Regions from separate parts of the Erwinia sp. V71 genome, predicted to be linked through region 2. Evidence: predicted binding sites of a transcription regulator. Region 2 holds the regulator's gene; each other region holds the start of a gene.
What was found. Region 2 encodes PhoB, which activates phosphate uptake and scavenging genes when phosphate is short. Its sites were predicted from a motif close to CTGTCATAAAACTGNCNNAT; they were not measured.
Positions count from the first base shown of each region.

Region 1: serA (phosphoglycerate dehydrogenase) is a predicted target of PhoB. The motif match lies at 2,579-2,598, and genes of this name have one in related genera.
Region 3: phoA (alkaline phosphatase) is a predicted target of PhoB. The motif match lies at 2,348-2,367, and genes of this name have one in related genera.
Region 4: ugpB (sn-glycerol-3-phosphate ABC transporter substrate-binding protein UgpB) is a predicted target of PhoB. The motif match lies at 1,756-1,775, and genes of this name have one in related genera.

Region 1 is NZ_CBFFRK010000024.1:31,672-35,885, forward strand. Features, by position in the region: gene zapA (cell division protein ZapA) at 1-202, shown strand, start outside; RNA gene ssrS (6S RNA) at 243-426, shown strand; gene ACSZO1_RS08145 (5-formyltetrahydrofolate cyclo-ligase) at 493-1,086, shown strand; gene serA (phosphoglycerate dehydrogenase) at 1,147-2,385, opposite strand; gene rpiA (ribose-5-phosphate isomerase RpiA) at 2,677-3,336, opposite strand; gene ACSZO1_RS08160 (LysR family transcriptional regulator ArgP) at 3,459-4,214, shown strand, end outside.
Region 2 is NZ_CBFFRK010000053.1:6,937-11,150, reverse strand. Features, by position in the region: gene sbcC (exonuclease subunit SbcC) at 1-767, opposite strand, end outside; gene sbcD (exonuclease subunit SbcD) at 764-1,987, opposite strand; gene phoB (phosphate response regulator transcription factor PhoB) at 2,249-2,938, shown strand; gene phoR (phosphate regulon sensor histidine kinase PhoR) at 2,953-4,214, shown strand, end outside.
Region 3 is NZ_CBFFRK010000124.1:8,685-12,898, forward strand. Features, by position in the region: gene ACSZO1_RS18710 (amidase) at 1-285, shown strand, start outside; gene ACSZO1_RS18715 (hypothetical protein) at 315-950, shown strand; gene ACSZO1_RS18720 (MFS transporter) at 947-2,257, shown strand; gene phoA (alkaline phosphatase) at 2,429-3,835, shown strand; gene ACSZO1_RS18730 (DUF3237 domain-containing protein) at 4,054-4,214, shown strand, end outside.
Region 4 is NZ_CBFFRK010000016.1:12,530-16,743, forward strand. Features, by position in the region: gene ugpA (sn-glycerol-3-phosphate ABC transporter permease UgpA) at 1-257, opposite strand, end outside; gene ugpB (sn-glycerol-3-phosphate ABC transporter substrate-binding protein UgpB) at 341-1,660, opposite strand; gene livF (high-affinity branched-chain amino acid ABC transporter ATP-binding protein LivF) at 1,955-2,668, opposite strand; gene livG (high-affinity branched-chain amino acid ABC transporter ATP-binding protein LivG) at 2,670-3,437, opposite strand; gene ACSZO1_RS05875 (high-affinity branched-chain amino acid ABC transporter permease LivM) at 3,434-4,214, opposite strand, start outside.

The DNA.
Region 1 (4,214 bases), on a different contig from region 2:
TCGCACTAGAGTCACAAATACTGAGCAGCTGGTATTCATTGCCGCGTTGAATATTTGTCATGAACTGGCGCAGGAAAAAGTCAAAACACGTGACTATGCCGCCAACATGGAACAACGCATTCGCATGTTACAGCAGACCATTGAACAGGCATTACTTGAGCAAGGTCGCATAACTGATCGCCAGGGTGCAAAGTTCGAATAACACTTCATGGTTAACTGTGGTACAGTGACGGTGAAGTAAATTTTCTCTGAGATGTTTGCAAGCGGGCCAGTCCCCTGAGCCGATATTTCATACTTACAGAGTGTGACGCTCCGTAACCTGTGAGCATGCTCGGTTCGTCCGAGAAGCCTGATGGTTGCGACGGCATACTCACCTTGAACCAAGGGTTCAAGGGTTACAGCCTGCGGCGGCATCTCGGAGATCACCTTCTTTTCTTAACGGTCATACCGTTTCTGCCCTCGGGCAGCAAAACCAGCCATCACGAGTTCCCTATGACATCTTTCACACTGTTTGATCGTCAGGATATTCGTACCCATGTGCGCCATCTGCGCCGCGCGCTTAGCGACGAACAACAACAACAGGCAGCCGAACTGGCCGCTGAACATGCGCTGAATTTTCTCCCGATTGCTCAGGCACAGCGTATCGCACTGTTTCTCTCCGTCGATGGTGAACTGAATACCCGTCCCCTGATTGCCCACCTGTGGCAGCAAAAAAAGCAGCTGTACCTGCCGGTATTGCACCCTTTTGCCCGCGGGCAGCTGATGTTTCTGCGCTACGACGAACATACCGAGCTGCAGCCAAACCGGCTGCGCATTCCGGAACCGCCACTGGATATCCGCAATCTGCTGCCGCTGAGCGAGCTGGATGTGGTACTGATGCCGTTAGTGGCATTTGATAGTGAGGGCAACCGGCTGGGAATGGGGGGCGGTTTTTATGACCGTACCCTGCAGAACTGGCAACAGTATCGGATGCAACTGGTAGGATTCGCCCATGACTGTCAGCGGGTGGAACAATTGCCAGTGGCGCGCTGGGATGTCCCGCTGTCAGCGATGATCACGCCGGGCAAGTTGTGGCAATGGCCATAAACACAAGCAGAGATCGGGTGTGATAAAACAAGGGAGCCTTTCGGCTCCCTTGTTGCGCCATCAGTACAGCAGACGCGCGCGGATGGTGCCAGGAATCGCCTTCATCAGTTGCAGCGCTTTATCCGCCACATCCTGCTCTGCGTCGATATCAATCACCACATAACCCATCTGCGGAGTCGTCTGCAGATACTGGGCGGCAATGTTGATGCCCTGCTCAGCGAAGATCTGGTTAATCGCAGTCAGCACACCAGGACGGTTTTCATGGATATGCAGCAGACGGCTGACGGCTTCACCATGCAACGGCAGCGACGCTTCCGGGAAGTTAACCGCGGTCAGGGTTGAACCGTTATCGGAATATTTCGCCAGTTTACCGGCCACTTCAATACCGATATTTTCCTGTGCTTCCTGAGTAGAACCGCCGATATGCGGGGTCAGGATCACGTTATCAAACTGACACAGCGGCGAGTTGAACGGATCACTGTTGGTCGCCGGCTCGGTCGGGAATACGTCGATTGCCGCACCAGCCAGATGCTTATCTTTCAGCACCGCGCACAGTGCCGGGATATCCACCACAGTACCGCGTGAGGCGTTAATCAGCAGTGAACCGGGTTTCATCAGCGCCAGCTCTTGCGCGCCAATCATGTTCTGCGTGGCGACCGTTTCCGGCACATGCAGGCTGACCACATCGCTCATGTTCAGCAGGTCAGAAAGATGGCGCACCTGCGTGGCGTTACCCAGCGGCAGTTTGTTCTCGATATCATAGAAGAACACGTGCATGCCCAGGCTTTCCGCCAGCACGCCCAGCTGCATACCGATATGGCCGTAGCCAATGATACCCAGCTTCTTGCCGCGTGCTTCGTAAGAGCCTACCGCCAGTTTATTCCACACGCCGCGATGAGCTTTGGCATTCGCTTCCGGAACACCGCGCAGCAGCAGCAACAGTTCGCCAATCACCAGTTCGGCAACGGATCGGGTATTGGAGAAAGGCGCATTGAACACCGGAACCCCACGTTTCGCTGCTGCAGTCAGATCGACCTGGTTGGTGCCGATACAGAAGCAGCCCACTGCCACCAGTTTTTCCGCCGCGGCGAAAATCTCTTCGGTCAGATGGGTACGCGAACGGATGCCAACAAAATGCGCATCACGGATGGATTCTTTCAGCGATTCGCTGTCCAGCGCGCCTTTATGAAATTCGATATTGGTATAGCCTGACGCGCGCAGATTTTCCAGCGCGCTCTGGTGGACACCTTCCACCAGCAGGAATTTAATCTTGTCTTTCTCCAGTGATACCTTTGCCATTTCCCGACCTTAATTTTGCAGACAGATGTAACTGATATACCCGAGGTATAAGCCAGCCTTCTGTCAAAATATCAAAAAATACGCTGGCGGCAATACAAACGATTGCCTTGCCCCCAGCACGGCGGCATCGTCAGACAGCACAATGTAACAGATTATAGCGATTCGCTTCACCCGGGCAGAATGAAGGTGCAACAGGCCTCACTTATGTGACATAAGTCACCAAATTTAACCTGTTGAAGAAAAGATATTTTTTAGCAGTAAATAACTGCCGGCGCCGCCGCGCCGGACAGATCATTTTTCGATAGTTTTGACGCCATCTGGCGTGCCAATCAGCGCCACATCCGCGCCACGGCTGGCGAACAGCCCGACAGTGACGACACCGGGAATCGCATTGATCGCTTTTTCCAGCGCAATCGGGTCAAAAATCTGCAGATTATGCACATCAAGAATAATGTTGCCGTTATCGGTCACCACATTCTCGCGGTATTGCGGCAGGCCACCCAGTTTCACCAGCTCACGGGTCACGTGCGCACGCGCCATCGGGATCACTTCCACCGGCAGCGGGAATTTACCCAGCACGTCGACCTGTTTCGAGGCATCGGCAATACAGATAAATTTGTCGGTAACCGCCGCGACAATCTTCTCACGCGTCAGAGCCGCACCACCGCCTTTGATCATATGCATCTGCGGGTTGATCTCATCCGCGCCATCAACATAAACCGCCAGCGAGTCCACTTTATTGAGATCGAATACATCAATGCCTAAGCTGAGCAGCTTAGCGGTTGAGGCTTCAGAACTGGAAACCGCGCCCTCAATCTGATCTTTTATCGTGGCCAGTGCATCAATAAAGTGTGAGGCGGTCGAGCCGGTGCCAACACCTACTACGGTTCCGGGCTGTACGTATTTTAGTGCGGCCCAGCCAACTGCTTTTTTCAGTTCATCCTGCGTCATGATATGTTTAAAGCCTCAGCTGCATTGAAGTGCCTTAGTATAGATTGATCGCTTAGGTCAGGGCAAAAGCCAGATTTTGTGGCATAGTGCTGGCATCCCACCTGAAGGAGAAGACAACCACAATGAAACGCCCGGACTACAGAACGCTTCAGGCGCTGGATGCGGTGATCCGTGAGCGCGGTTTTGAACGCGCCGCACAAAAATTATGTATTACCCAGTCTGCCGTATCGCAGCGCATTAAACAGCTGGAAAATATGTTCGGCCAGCCGCTGCTGGTACGTACTGTTCCGCCACGCCCGACGGAGCAGGGGCAGAAACTGCTGGCTCTGCTGCATCAGGTGGAACTGCTGGAAGAGGAGTGGCTGGGTGATGAACAGGGTGGCACCACCACCCCACTGCTGCTGTCACTGGCGGTCAACGCCGACAGTCTGGCAACCTGGCTGTTGCCGGCGCTGAAAGATGTGCTGAGCGATTCGCCGGTGCGTCTGAACCTGCAGGTGGAAGATGAAACCCGCACCCAGGAGCGTCTGCGTCGTGGTGAAGTGGTGGGCGCGGTCTCCATTCAGCCGCAGCCGCTGCCGAGCTGTCTGGTCGATCAGCTGGGTGCGCTCGATTATCTGTTTGTTGGTTCGAAAGAGTTTGCTGAACGTTATTTCCCGAATGGCGTCACCCGCTCGGCACTGCTGAAAGCACCTGCAGTCGCCTTCGACCATCTTGATGATATGCATCAGGCGTTTTTACAGCAGAACTTCGATCTGTCACCGGGCAGTGTGCCCTGCCATATCGTTAACTCGTCGGAAGCCTTTGTGCAGCTGGCACGGCAGGGATCGACCTGCTGTATGATCCCGCACCTGCAGATCGAAAAAGAGCTGGCAAGT
Region 2 (4,214 bases):
TGCAGCTTCTGCTGCTGCTCCAGCCACTGCTGCTGTTGCTGGTATTCTGTCAGCGAGCGGGTAAGCACTTGCTCCTGCTCTGTCAGTTGCTCCAGCTGTTGTTGCAACTGCTGGCGTGTTTCTTCTTCCAGCAGCGCCATCCCTGACGCGTGGGCGCGCAGGTTATCCAGGGCGATGCGTGTCGCTTTATGCTGTTCGAACACGGCCATCGACAGGCGGCCATAGATTTCGGTGCCGGTCAGCTCTTCCAGCAGTTCTGCGCGTTCACTGGCTTTGGCGTTAAGGAAGGCGGCGAATTGCCCCTGAGACAGCATCATCGATTTGGTGAAACGGTTAAAATCGAGGCCGGTGAGGGTTTCGGTCATTTTCAGTTTGTCATTGACCTTATCGGCGACGATGCTGTTATCTGCGCAGCGTACCAGCTCGACTTTCGGCGCCTGCAGATTGCCATCCACCGCGCCGCGTGCGCGGTTCTGGCTCCAGAACGCGCGCCAGGCGACACCTTTTACTTCAAACTCCACTTCCGCCAGGCATTCCGCCGTATCTCGGGTGATCAAATCATTCTGCGACTGGGTGATGACGCCCAGCCGTGAGGTCTGGTGATACAGAGCCAGGCAGATGGCATCGAGCAGGGTGGTTTTCCCGGCACCGGTCGGGCCGGTAATGGCAAACAGGCCGTTGCTGGCGAACGGCTCGGCGGTGAAATCGATTTTCCATTCACCTTTCAGCGAGTTCAGATTCTTAAAGCGCAGCGTTAAAATTTTCATGGCTGTGGCTCCTGCCGGCGCACGGCGTCAAGCGTGGTGGCAAACAGATGCCGGACCCGCTGCTGACGCGTCTCATCCTGCTGCGCTTCCTGTGCCAGCCGTCGGCTGAACACCTCTTCCACACTCAGCTCACTCAGCGTTTCATTTTGCTGGCGGGCAATGGTTTTCTCACGCAGTTCACGGCTGCGGCGGAGCAGTACCACGTCGACCGGCAGGTCGGCGGTCAGCTCCTGAATCCGCCGCTGAATATCATTCAGGTAATCCTGCGTGACGATTTCAATATCCAGCCAGACCGTTGCCGGCGCGGCAGCGAATTGCTGTAGTTGCTGTTCGATTTCCGCCAGCGAGCCTTTAATCATGCTCATCGGCTGCGTCTGCGGGATGATCAGTGGTTCAACTCGCGCCAGCTCACTGCCGTTAAACTCCACCAGAAAGACGCTTTTCTCCTTGCCCAGTTCATCGAAACTGAGCGGGATCGGCGAGCCGCTGTAGCGGATATGTTCACTGTTGGCGATGCGTTGTGCGCGGTGAATATGGCCGAGGGCAATATAGTCGGCAGGCGGAAAAGCCTGCGCCGGAAATGCGTCGAGAGTGCCGATATAGATATCGCGCACCGAATCACTGGTGCTGACGCCTACCGTCGTCAGATGGCCGGTGGCGATAATCGGCAACGCCAGTCCCAGCGAGTCACGCTGCTGCACGGCATGGTCGTAGCAGCGCTGATAGTGAGCGCGAATCGCCTCCAGCAGGCTTTGCTGTTTCTCGCGTCCGGACTGGCCCGCCTGGCTGCGCATAATATCGCGCGGGCGTAAAAATGGGATGGCACACAATAATGCCGCTGGCTGGCCCTGACGGTCATTCAGCAACAACACCTGATCCTGTTCCGGTTGTTCGCTGGCGGCGGCGATCACCCGGGTATTCAGGCAGGCCAGCAGCTCACGTGATTCATTCAGCGTGGCGACCGAATCATGGTTGCCACCCAGCACGATAAGCTGGCAGCCGGTGCGCTGCAGCTGCACTACAAAGCGGTTATACAGTTCGCGTGCATAGCTTGGCGGCGCACCGCTGTCGAAAATATCTCCGGCGACAATAATCGCATCCACCTGCTGTGTTTCAGCGGTGTCGATCAGCCAGTCGAGAAACGCCTGATGTTCCGGCGCGCGGCTCTTGGTATAAAAGAACTGACCGAGGTGCCAGTCGGCGGTGTGGATAAAGCGCATAAGATTCCCTGCATAAGCTAACGCGAGAGGGCGATTATAAACAGAGAGGCTGCTTGCGTCATAATGCAGCGTGCAGATGCGCTTTGCCGAAGCGGAATGATTCCGCCGCCGGAAACCTGATGACGCCACGCTGAATCCGGCGTCACAAAAGTATGACAGCGCATTTTTTAGCCCGTGCATTTTTCATAAATCTGTCATAAAACTGACGCATAATGACGCCGCGAATTCCAGTGACAAAGGGTCACATCAGCAGGAGTAACAATGGCTAAGCGCATTCTGGTAGTCGAAGATGAAGCCCCAATCCGTGAGATGTTGTGTTTCGTTCTTGAGCAAAATGACTATCAACCTATCGAAGCGGAAGATTATGACAGTGCAGTGAGCTTACTGATCGAGCCCTGGCCAGATTTGATCCTTCTCGACTGGATGTTACCGGGTGGTAGCGGCATTCAGTTTATTAAACATCTGAAGCGCGAAGCGATGACGCGCGAAATCCCGGTAGTGATGCTGACCGCGCGTGGCGAAGAAGAAGATCGCGTGCGCGGGCTGGAAGTGGGCGCCGATGATTACATTACCAAGCCGTTTTCACCGAAAGAGCTGGTGGCACGCATTAAAGCCGTGATGCGTCGCATTTCACCGATGGCGGTGGAAGAGGTGATTGAGATGCAGGGGCTGAGTCTTGATCCGTCGTCGCATCGTGTGATGGCCGAAACCACACCGATCGAGATGGGGCCAACCGAATATAAATTACTGCATTTCTTTATGACGCACCCGGAACGCGTGTACAGCCGCGAACAGCTGCTGAACCATGTCTGGGGCACCAATGTTTATGTTGAAGATCGCACTGTCGATGTTCATATCCGTCGTTTGCGTAAGGCGCTGGAAGTCACCGGTCACGATCGTATGGTTCAAACGGTGCGCGGAACAGGGTATCGTTTCTCCGCTCGTTTTTGATCGGAGTCTGAACCGTGCTGGAACGCCTCTCCTGGAAGAGATTAGTACTGGAGCTGGTGCTGGCTTGCCTGCCCGCACTGTTGCTGGGACTGCTGTTCGGCTATTTGCCGTGGTGGTTGCTGGTCGCAGTGCTGGGTGTGCTGGGCTGGCACTGCTACAACTTATTACGCCTGTCACACTGGCTGTGGGTCGACCGCACCATGACACCACCTGCCGGACACGCCAGCTGGGAGCCGCTGTTTTACGGCCTCTATCAAATGCAGCTGCGTAATCGCCGCCGCCGGCGTGAACTGGGCAATCTGATTAAACGTTTTCGCAGCGGGGCGGAGTCATTGCCCGATGCCGTCGTGCTGACCACGGAAGAGGGCAATATTTTCTGGTGTAATGGTCTGGCACAGCAGCATCTTGGTCTGCGCTGGCCTGAGGATAATGGCCAGAATATCCTTAACCTGCTGCGCTATCCTGAATTCTCCCGCTATTTACGCCAGCGCGATTTTGCCCGTCCGCTGACGCTGGTGCTGAATCAGCATCGTCATTTAGAGTTTCGCGTGATGCCTTACAGTGAAGGCCAGTGGCTGATGGTGGCGCGTGATGTCACGCAGATGCACCAGCTGGAAGGGGCACGACGTAACTTCTTTGCCAATGTCAGCCACGAGCTGCGCACGCCACTGACGGTGCTGCAGGGCTATCTGGAAATGATGAATGACTCGGTGCTGGAAGGGCAGACGCGCAGTAAAGCGTTGCACACCATGCAGGAGCAGACACGGCGTATGGACAGCCTGGTGAAGCAACTGCTGACGTTGTCGCGTATTGAAGCGGCGCCTGCCATTGATTTGCAGGAAAAAGTGGATGTGCCAATGATGCTGCGTATGTTACAGCGCGAGGCGGAAACCCTGAGCAACGGGCGGCATGACATTCATTTCCATACCGATCCGCATTTGCGGGTGTTCGGCAATGATGAGCAACTGCGCAGTGCGATTTCGAATCTGGTGTATAACGCGGTGAATCATACGCCGGCAGGCACCCGCATTGATATCAGCTGGCTGCGCGACAAAACGGGCGCACACTTTACGGTGAAAGATAACGGGCCTGGCATTGCCGCCGAGCATATTCCGCGCCTTACCGAACGTTTTTATCGGGTGGATAAGGCCCGCTCGCGGGCGACCGGCGGCAGCGGGCTGGGGCTGGCGATCGTCAAGCATGCGCTGAGCCACCATAATTCGCGGCTGGAAATCACCAGCGTGCCGGATATTCAGACCTGTTTTAGTTTTACTCT
Region 3 (4,214 bases), on a different contig from region 2:
AGTGCGCAGCTTAGCGGCTACCACGCATTGCTGATGCCAACGACACCGCTTATCGCCCCGACGATCGCCGAACTGGACGCTGATGAAGAGCACTATTTCCGCGTTAATGGCGCAATGTTGCGCAATCCCTCGGTGATCAACTTCCTTGATGGCTGTGCTTTTTCCCTGCCGTGTCACTCAGCAGGGGAAGCGCCCGTCGGACTGATGATTTCCGCTTTAGCGATGCAGGACAGCGCACTGGCTGGCTGGGCGCTGAGCATCGAACAGGCCCTTCACCGGGTTTAACTTTTATTTGCACACCGCAGGAGAAAACCATGACTCGTTCAACCCAGGGGATGTTGTTTGTTGCCACGGACATTAATCCGGCCGATGAAGCTGATTTTAATCAATGGTATGACCGCGAACACGTCGAGGAGCGTGTGGCGATTAGCGGTTTTTTAAGCGGCGCGCGCTATCAGGCGCTGGATAACAGCCGTAAGTATCTCGGTTTGTATAAGACGTCTTCGCTGGAGGATTTTACCAGTGCGGCGTACCACGCTGCCTTTACCCGTCAGACGGCGTGGTCGGTCAGCAACCTCGACAAAATGGTGAACCCGATGCGTCGGGTGTGTGCCATCAGTGCAGAGGTGGGTTTTGGCGCGGGCAGCCATCTGGCGATCCTGACGCTGAGCAGCGCACAGTCAGACGCGGCCATTCAGCCACTGGGTGAACAGCTGTTCCGCGAGGCCGGATTTATCCGCTCCATCCTGCTGCAGCCGGACGTCCAGCTGAGTTCGCCGTTACCGAAAGAAGCACGTGAGAACCGCCTGATGCAGTCGATGATGCTGATTGAAAGCAGCAGTCAGCAGGCCAGTGAACGCCTGGCTGCCATCGCCAGCGCTGCACTCGATGCCCACACCAGTTTCTACGCTCTGAGCTGGCAGTTAACCAAACAGGAGATGCCATCATGACGCTGTTAAATACTGACAATAGCGCGCACCGCGCCGCGGCCGAAAAGCCGAAGACTGGCCGCCTGGCGGCCGCCAGCTCGATTGGCACTGCGCTCGAATGGTATGACTTTACCGTCTACAACATTATGGCGGCACTGATCTTTAACCATGTGTTTTTCCCGTCGTTTGACCCGCTGGTAGGCACCATTCTGGCCTTTTCCACCTACGCGGTCGGCTATGTTTCTCGCCCGATTGGCGGCATGATCTTCGGTCATCTGGGTGATGTGCTGGGACGCCGCTTTGTGCTGGTGACCACGCTGGTGATTATGGGCGTGACCACCGCGCTGATGGGATTACTGCCAGGCTATGCCAGCTGGGGCATCTGGAGCCCGCTGCTGCTGGTAACACTGCGCTTTATGCAGGGTGTGGCGCTGGGCGGCGAGTGGGCTGGCGCGGTGCTGCTGTCGATGGAGCATGGTAAAGCGAACCAGCGTGGCCGCAATGCCTCCTTTGCTCAGGTCGGACCGTCCTGCGGTACGCTGCTGGGCACGGGCTTTATCACCGTTATCACCCTGACGATGTCGGCGGAAGCGTTCCAGTCATGGGGCTGGCGCATTCCGTTCCTGCTCAGCCTGGTGCTGGTGGTGTTTGGTCTCTGGCTGCGTCGTGGCGTCGGTGAAACCCCGGCGTTTCTCAAACTGGAGAAAAGCAAGGACACCACACATACCCCGCTGAAAGAAGTTCTGCAGCAGCATCCACGCGCGTTGCTGATTGCCGGTGGTTCACGTATTGGTTCCGATGTGCTTTATGCACTGGTGGTGGTGTTTACCCTGACCTATGTCACCACCGTGCTGAACCTGCCGCGCCCGCTGGCGCTGACCGCCACCATGCTGGGGGCGATTGGTAATGCGATTACCGTACCGATGTTTGGCGCCTTGTCCGATCGCCTCGGGCGTCGCCCGGTGTATATGGCCGGTGCGGTGCTGGCGATGATCTGGGCATTTGTCTTCTTTGCGCTGCTCGACAGCAGTCAGCCATGGCTGATTTGCCTCGCGGTGATTGGCGGCTTACTGATTCACGCGATGATGTACGGTCCGCAGGCGGCGTTTGTCACTGAACAGTTCCCGACGCGTGTACGTTATGCCGGTTCCTCACTGGCTTATACCCTGGCGGGGATTGTTGGTGGTGGTTTTGCGCCGCTGATTATCACCACGCTGTATAAAGAGATGGGCGGCACATTGTGGGTGTCACTGTATGTGATTGCCGCACTGCTGATCACCTTCTTCGCGCTGTGGAAAGCCAAAGAAACCGCACATAAACCGCTGTAATATTGCGTTATCCCTTCTGCCGCCACGGCAGAAGGGAATGCTTCCCCTCACCGTTTGCCTGGCGTCCACTGCCATCATAATGACATCCCGGCGACACAAAACTGTCATTGTTGTGTCGCAGACTGGCTCCCTGAAATGTTTGGCAAAATTTTTTCATGGAGATACGCCTTAATGAACTATAAAAAGTTGTTTGCCCTGTCACTGATTGCTGCCTCTGTATCCACCGCCACTTATGCGGATGTCGCGGCTTACAGCCGCGCTGCCCAGGGTGACCTGACCGAGCCGGGTGGCGCACGCCGTCTGACACAGGATCAGACCGAGGCGCTGAAAGCTTCTCTGATCAATACCACCGCAAAAAATGTCATTCTGCTGATTGGCGATGGTATGGGTGACTCAGAAATCACCGCCGCGCGTAACTACGCAGAAGGGGCGGGCGGTTTCTTTAAGGGCATTGATGCACTGCCACTCACCGGCCAGTACACGCACTATGCGCTGGATAAAAAAACACATAAGCCGGATTATGTGACCGATTCTGCCGCCTCGGCGACCGCCTGGGCGACCGGGGTGAAATCCTATAACGGCGCGATTGGCGTCGATGTTAATGGCAAAGATCACCCAACGATTCTGGAACTGGCGAAAGCGGCCGGTAAAGCGACCGGCAACGTCTCGACTGCTGAGCTGCAGGATGCGACCCCGGCGGCGCTGATCGCACACGTCACTTCCCGTAAATGTTATGGCCCGGTCAAAACCAGCGAAACCTGCGCCAGTAATGCGCTGGAAAAAGGCGGTAAAGGTTCCATTAGTGAGCAGCTGCTGAATGCCCGTGCGGATATCACGCTGGGCGGCGGAGCGAAGAGCTTTAGCGAAAGCGCCAAAGCGGGTGAATGGCAGGGCAAGACGCTGGAAGAACAGGCGAAAGCGCGTGGCTACCAGTGGGTAACCGATGCGGCGGGTCTGAAAGCGATCACTGTGGCGAACCAGGATAAACCGGTGCTGGGTCTGTTTGCCGAGGGCAATATGCCGGTACGCTGGAAAGGGCCGAAAGCCACTTATCACGGCAATCTTGAAGGTCAGCCGATCACCTGTGAAGTGAACAAGGACCGTACCGACGCCACGCCAACGCTGGCGCAGATGACAGAGAAGGCGATTGCGCTGCTGGATAACAGCGAGAAAGGCTTCTTCCTGCAGGTTGAAGGCGCCTCTATCGATAAACAGGATCATGCGGCTAACCCATGTGGTCAGATTGGTGAAACGGTCGATCTCGATGAAGCCGTGCAGAAAGCGCTGGAATTCGCGAAGAAAGATGGTAATACGCTGGTGATCGTCACCGCTGACCATGCGCACTCCAGCCAGATTATCGCCAATGACAGCAAAGCGCCGGGCCTGACGCAGAAACTGAATACCAAAGATGGCAGCGTAATGACCATCAGCTACGGTAACTCAGAAGAGGATTCTCAGGGGCATACTGGCACGCAGCTGCGTATCGCCGCTTACGGTCCGCATGCGGCTAACGTGGTGGGGCTGACGGATCAGACCGATCTGTTCTACACCATGCGTGCAGCGATGGGGCTGAAATAACGTTACTCTCTGGTCTCTCCGTTGCGGAGAGACCAGCTTCGGCAGTATGCCCGATTGCTTATCATTTTTTCGTGTTTCCCCTGCCTCGATCCTTGTCGGTTCCCCATTCTCAGCATTTCACACCCTTGATCACCCGTTTATTGAACGCCTGCCCGGATAGGTTTAAGGTATGACAATCATCAGTTTAGGTATTTTTATTTCTCGCAGGGAGCTTGTTTATGGCACCACAACTGGAATTTTCCTTCCGCATTGAAATTCAGGTGACGCAGCCAGTGATTGTCAGTAATGACCGGATTTATGGCAAACGTCAGCTTATCCCGATTGCATCAGGCAAGGTGAGCGGTGCGGTAACGGGGGAAGTGCTGCCGGGCGGTGTCGA
Region 4 (4,214 bases), on a different contig from region 2:
CCACAACCGGTCACCAGACCGCTGAAAATCAGCGTGGTCCAGAACGACTCCAGATAGTAGGGATCGTTAAACAGGTTGACGAAGTTTTGCATGCCAACAAAGACACTGGAGATGCCGAAAGGATCGACACTTTGCACGGAATACCACAGTGCTTCTCCCGCAGGCCAGATAAAGAAAATCAGGGTAATCAGCAGCTGCGGTAACACCAGGGCATAGGGCAGCCAACTGGTGCGGAAACCGGGACGAACAGCGGACATAGTTAATCTCGGGAGTTGAATGACAATGCGGGCGGCATCGCTGCCGCCCGTTCAGGACCGGGCGCATAGCTGCGCCCGCAGGCTTACTTCACCTGCTGTTCGAAACGACGCAGCAGCACGTTACCACGCTCAACAGAGGCATCCAGTGCCGCCTGTGGCGTTTTCTTACCGGTCCAGACGCTTTCCAGTTCTTCATCCACGATGGTACGAATCTGCGGCATGTTGCCCAGGCGCATCCCTTTGGTGAATGACAATGGTGGCTTGTTCAGCATCTGACGGGTTGCCGTATCCGCACCCGGGTTCTTGTCGTAGAAGCCCTGCTGTTTGGTCAGCTCGTAAGCCGCCGTGGTGATCGGCAGATAGCCGGTTTTCTGGTGCCATTCCGCGGCGTTTTCTGGTTTCGCCAGGAACTGCATAAACTCCGCCACACCTTTGTAGGTTGCAGCATCTTTGCCTTTCATCACCCACAGGCTGGCACCACCGATAATGGCGTTCTGCGATGCGTTTGGCACGGTAGCGTCATATGGCATCATGCCCACGCCATAGTTGAATTTGGCGTAGTGGCGGATATCCGCCAGTGAACCGGAAGAAGCGGTGGTGATCGCACAGTCGCCGCTGTAGAACTTCTCGGTAGACTCGTCTTTACGACCGTAGTAGGTGAAATCACCCTTCTTGTTCATATCCTGCAGCATCTGGATATGGCGCACCTGTACTGGCTTGTTAAACTCCAGTACCGCATCAGTGCCGCCGAAGCCGTTATCACGGGTGGCCACCGGCAGAGCATGCCATGCGCTGAAGTTTTCAATCTGAATCCAGCCCTGCCAGCCGCTGGCGTAGCCGCACTTCATGCCTGCTGCACGCAGTTTGGCGCTATAGTCCGCCAGATCCTGCCAGGTTTTAGGTGGCTGCTCAGGATCAAGACCCGCTTTTTTAAACGCGTCTTTGTTGTAGTACAGCACCGGCGTGGAGCTGTTAAATGGCTGGGACAGCAGGTGGCCGCTTTTCGCATCGGTGTAGTAACCGGAAACGGTTGGCACAAACTGCGACTCATCAAACTGGATGCCGGCATCCTTAAACACTTCGTACACTGGCTTGATGGCTTTCGACGCCATCATGGTCGCCGTGCCCACTTCGTATACCTGCAGAATGGCGGGTGCATTGCCGGTACGCACGGCAGCAATACCTGCTGCGAGGCTCTGGTCGTACTTGCCTTTATAGACCGGTACCACTTTGTAATCAGGGTTAGCCTGGTTAAAACGCTGCGCCAGAGAATCGACCTCTTTCCCCAGCTCACCGTCCATGGAGTGCCAGAAAGCAATTTCAGTGGCAGCCAGGGCATTGCCGCTCAGTGCACAGCCAAGCACGATGCTCAGTGCGGTATGACGAAAAGTGATGGATGGCATATCAGTTTCCCGTGACATGATTGTTACGCGCGATTTCACGCATTTTATGTTCGGGAAGTAACATGGCATGGAAAAATGACAGAGAGATAAACGGGTTATGACAGCAAGGTGACAGCCGCGTGACGCGTGAGCGCGCGTGCAAAATTTTCCTGGCGGGCGATGTGGAAGCGGGAAAATCCGCGGCAGGCAGCGTCAGGGCATTGAAATTACAGCGATGCAGTCAGGATCGCGACAAATGAAATCGGCCTGCAATGCAGGCCGATGGTTTTCAGCGGGTTATCACACTGTGTCGTGTTAACCGCCGAGATACGCGCTGCGCACCGCCTCGTTCGCCAGCAACGCATCACCGCTGTCTTCCAGCACCACATGGCCGTTTTCCAGCACATAACCACGGTCAGCCAGCTTCAGCGCCTGGTTCGCGTTCTGCTCCACAAGGAAGATGGTCATGCCTTCGTCACGCAGCTGCTCGATGGTATCGAAAATCTGCTGAATGATGATCGGTGCCAGACCCAGCGACGGCTCGTCCAGCAGCAGCAGACGCGGCTGGCTCATCAGTGCACGGCCAATCGCCAGCATCTGCTGTTCGCCGCCGGACATGGTGCCTGCACGCTGTACTTTACGTTCCAGCAGACGCGGGAACAGCTGATAGACACGCTCAATACGCTGCTGATACTGCTCGCGATCGGCAAAGAAACCGCCCATCGCCAGGTTCTCTTCCACCGTCATGCGCGAGAAGACCCGCCGCCCTTCCGGCACAATCGCAATCGCCTCACGCATAATGCGAGCGGTCTGCCAGTCGGTAATCTCTTTGCCGTCAAAGGTAATCACGCCATTCGTGGCACGCGGCTCACCGCACAGCGTCCCCAGCAGCGTGGTTTTCCCCGCGCCGTTTGCGCCAATCAGGGTCACGATCTCACCCTGATCAATATGCAGACTCACCTCGTGCAGCGCCTGAATCTTGCCATAGTGCGCGCTGACGTTACTTAACGTTAAAATCGGGTTCGCCATCTTACGCCTCGCCTAAATACGCACGGATAACATCCGGGTTATTACGGATCTCGTCCGGTTTGCCATTCGCCAGCGGCGTCCCCTGATTCACAACATAAATACGGTCAGAAATACCCATCACCAGTTTCATATCATGTTCAATTAACAGCACAGTGACTTTATGCTCGCCACGCAGTTCGGCGATCAGCTCGTCCAGTTCATGGGTTTCGCGCGGGTTAAGGCCTGCTGCTGGCTCGTCCAGCATCAGGATTTCCGGCTGCGTCACCATGCAACGGGCAATTTCCAGCCGACGCTGCTGACCATACGCGAGGTTACCGGCCTGGCGGTTTGCCATCTCCAGCAGGCCGACACGCTCCAGCCAGGCAGCGGCGCGATCCAGCGCTTCACTTTCGCTGCGGCGAAATGCCGGGGTTTTCAGCAGGCCAGAGAACACACCGCTCTTCAGGTGCTGATGCTGTGCGACTAACAGGTTTTCAATCACCGTCATTTCGCGGAACAGACGCACATGCTGGAAAGTACGCACAATCCCCATACGGGCGATCTTCTGCCCCGGCAGGCCTTCCAGATGCTGATCGCGCAGTTTAATGGTGCCGCCCGTCGGACGGTAAAAACCGGTCAGGCAGTTGAACACCGTGGTCTTCCCGGCGCCGTTCGGGCCGATCAGTGATACGATCTCTTGTGGATGCAGTTCCAGCTGCACATTGTTGACCGCCAGCAGGCCGCCAAAACGCATCATCAGGCCATCAACGGCTAATAAAGGCTGACTCATGCCTGCTCTCCTTTTCCGTTGCGTTTCAGCTTCAACTGCGGACGCTGCATTGGCAACAGTCCCTGCGGACGCCAGATCATCATCAGCACCATCAGTGCACCCAGCACTAGCATGCTGTATTCATTCAGGTCGCGCATCAGTTCGCGGGACACCACCAGCAGTACCACCGCCAGAATCACCGCAAACTGTGATCCCATACCGCCCAGCACCACAATCGCCAGCACAAATGCCGACTCCGCGAAGGTGAAGGATTCCGGGCTGACAAAGCCCTGACGTGCCGCAAACAGCGTACCGGCAAAACCGGCAAACGCGGCGCTGATGGTAAAGGCGGTCAGCTTGATGCGACGCGGGCTTAAGCCCAGTGAACGGCAGGCAATCTCATCGTCACGCAGCGCTTCCCAGGCACGGCCCAGCGGCATACGCAGTAAGCGGTTAATCACAAACAGCGTCAGCACCACCAGCAACAGCGCCACCATATACAGGAAGATAATGCGGTCGCTCGGGTCATACTGCAGGCCAAAGAAGTTATGGAAGGTGTCCCAGCCGCCGTCGCGCGCGCTGCGGTTAAACTCCAGCCCAAAGAAGGTCGGTTTCGGGATCTGGCTGATACCGTTAGGGCCACCGGTGATTTCGGTGTTATTCAGCAGCAAAATACGCACGATTTCGCCAAAACCCAGTGTCACAATCGCCAGGTAGTCACCGCGTAAACGCAGCACCGGGAAGCCTAGCAGCAGGCCAAACAGCGCCGCCACCAGCCCAGCCAGCGGCAGACATTCC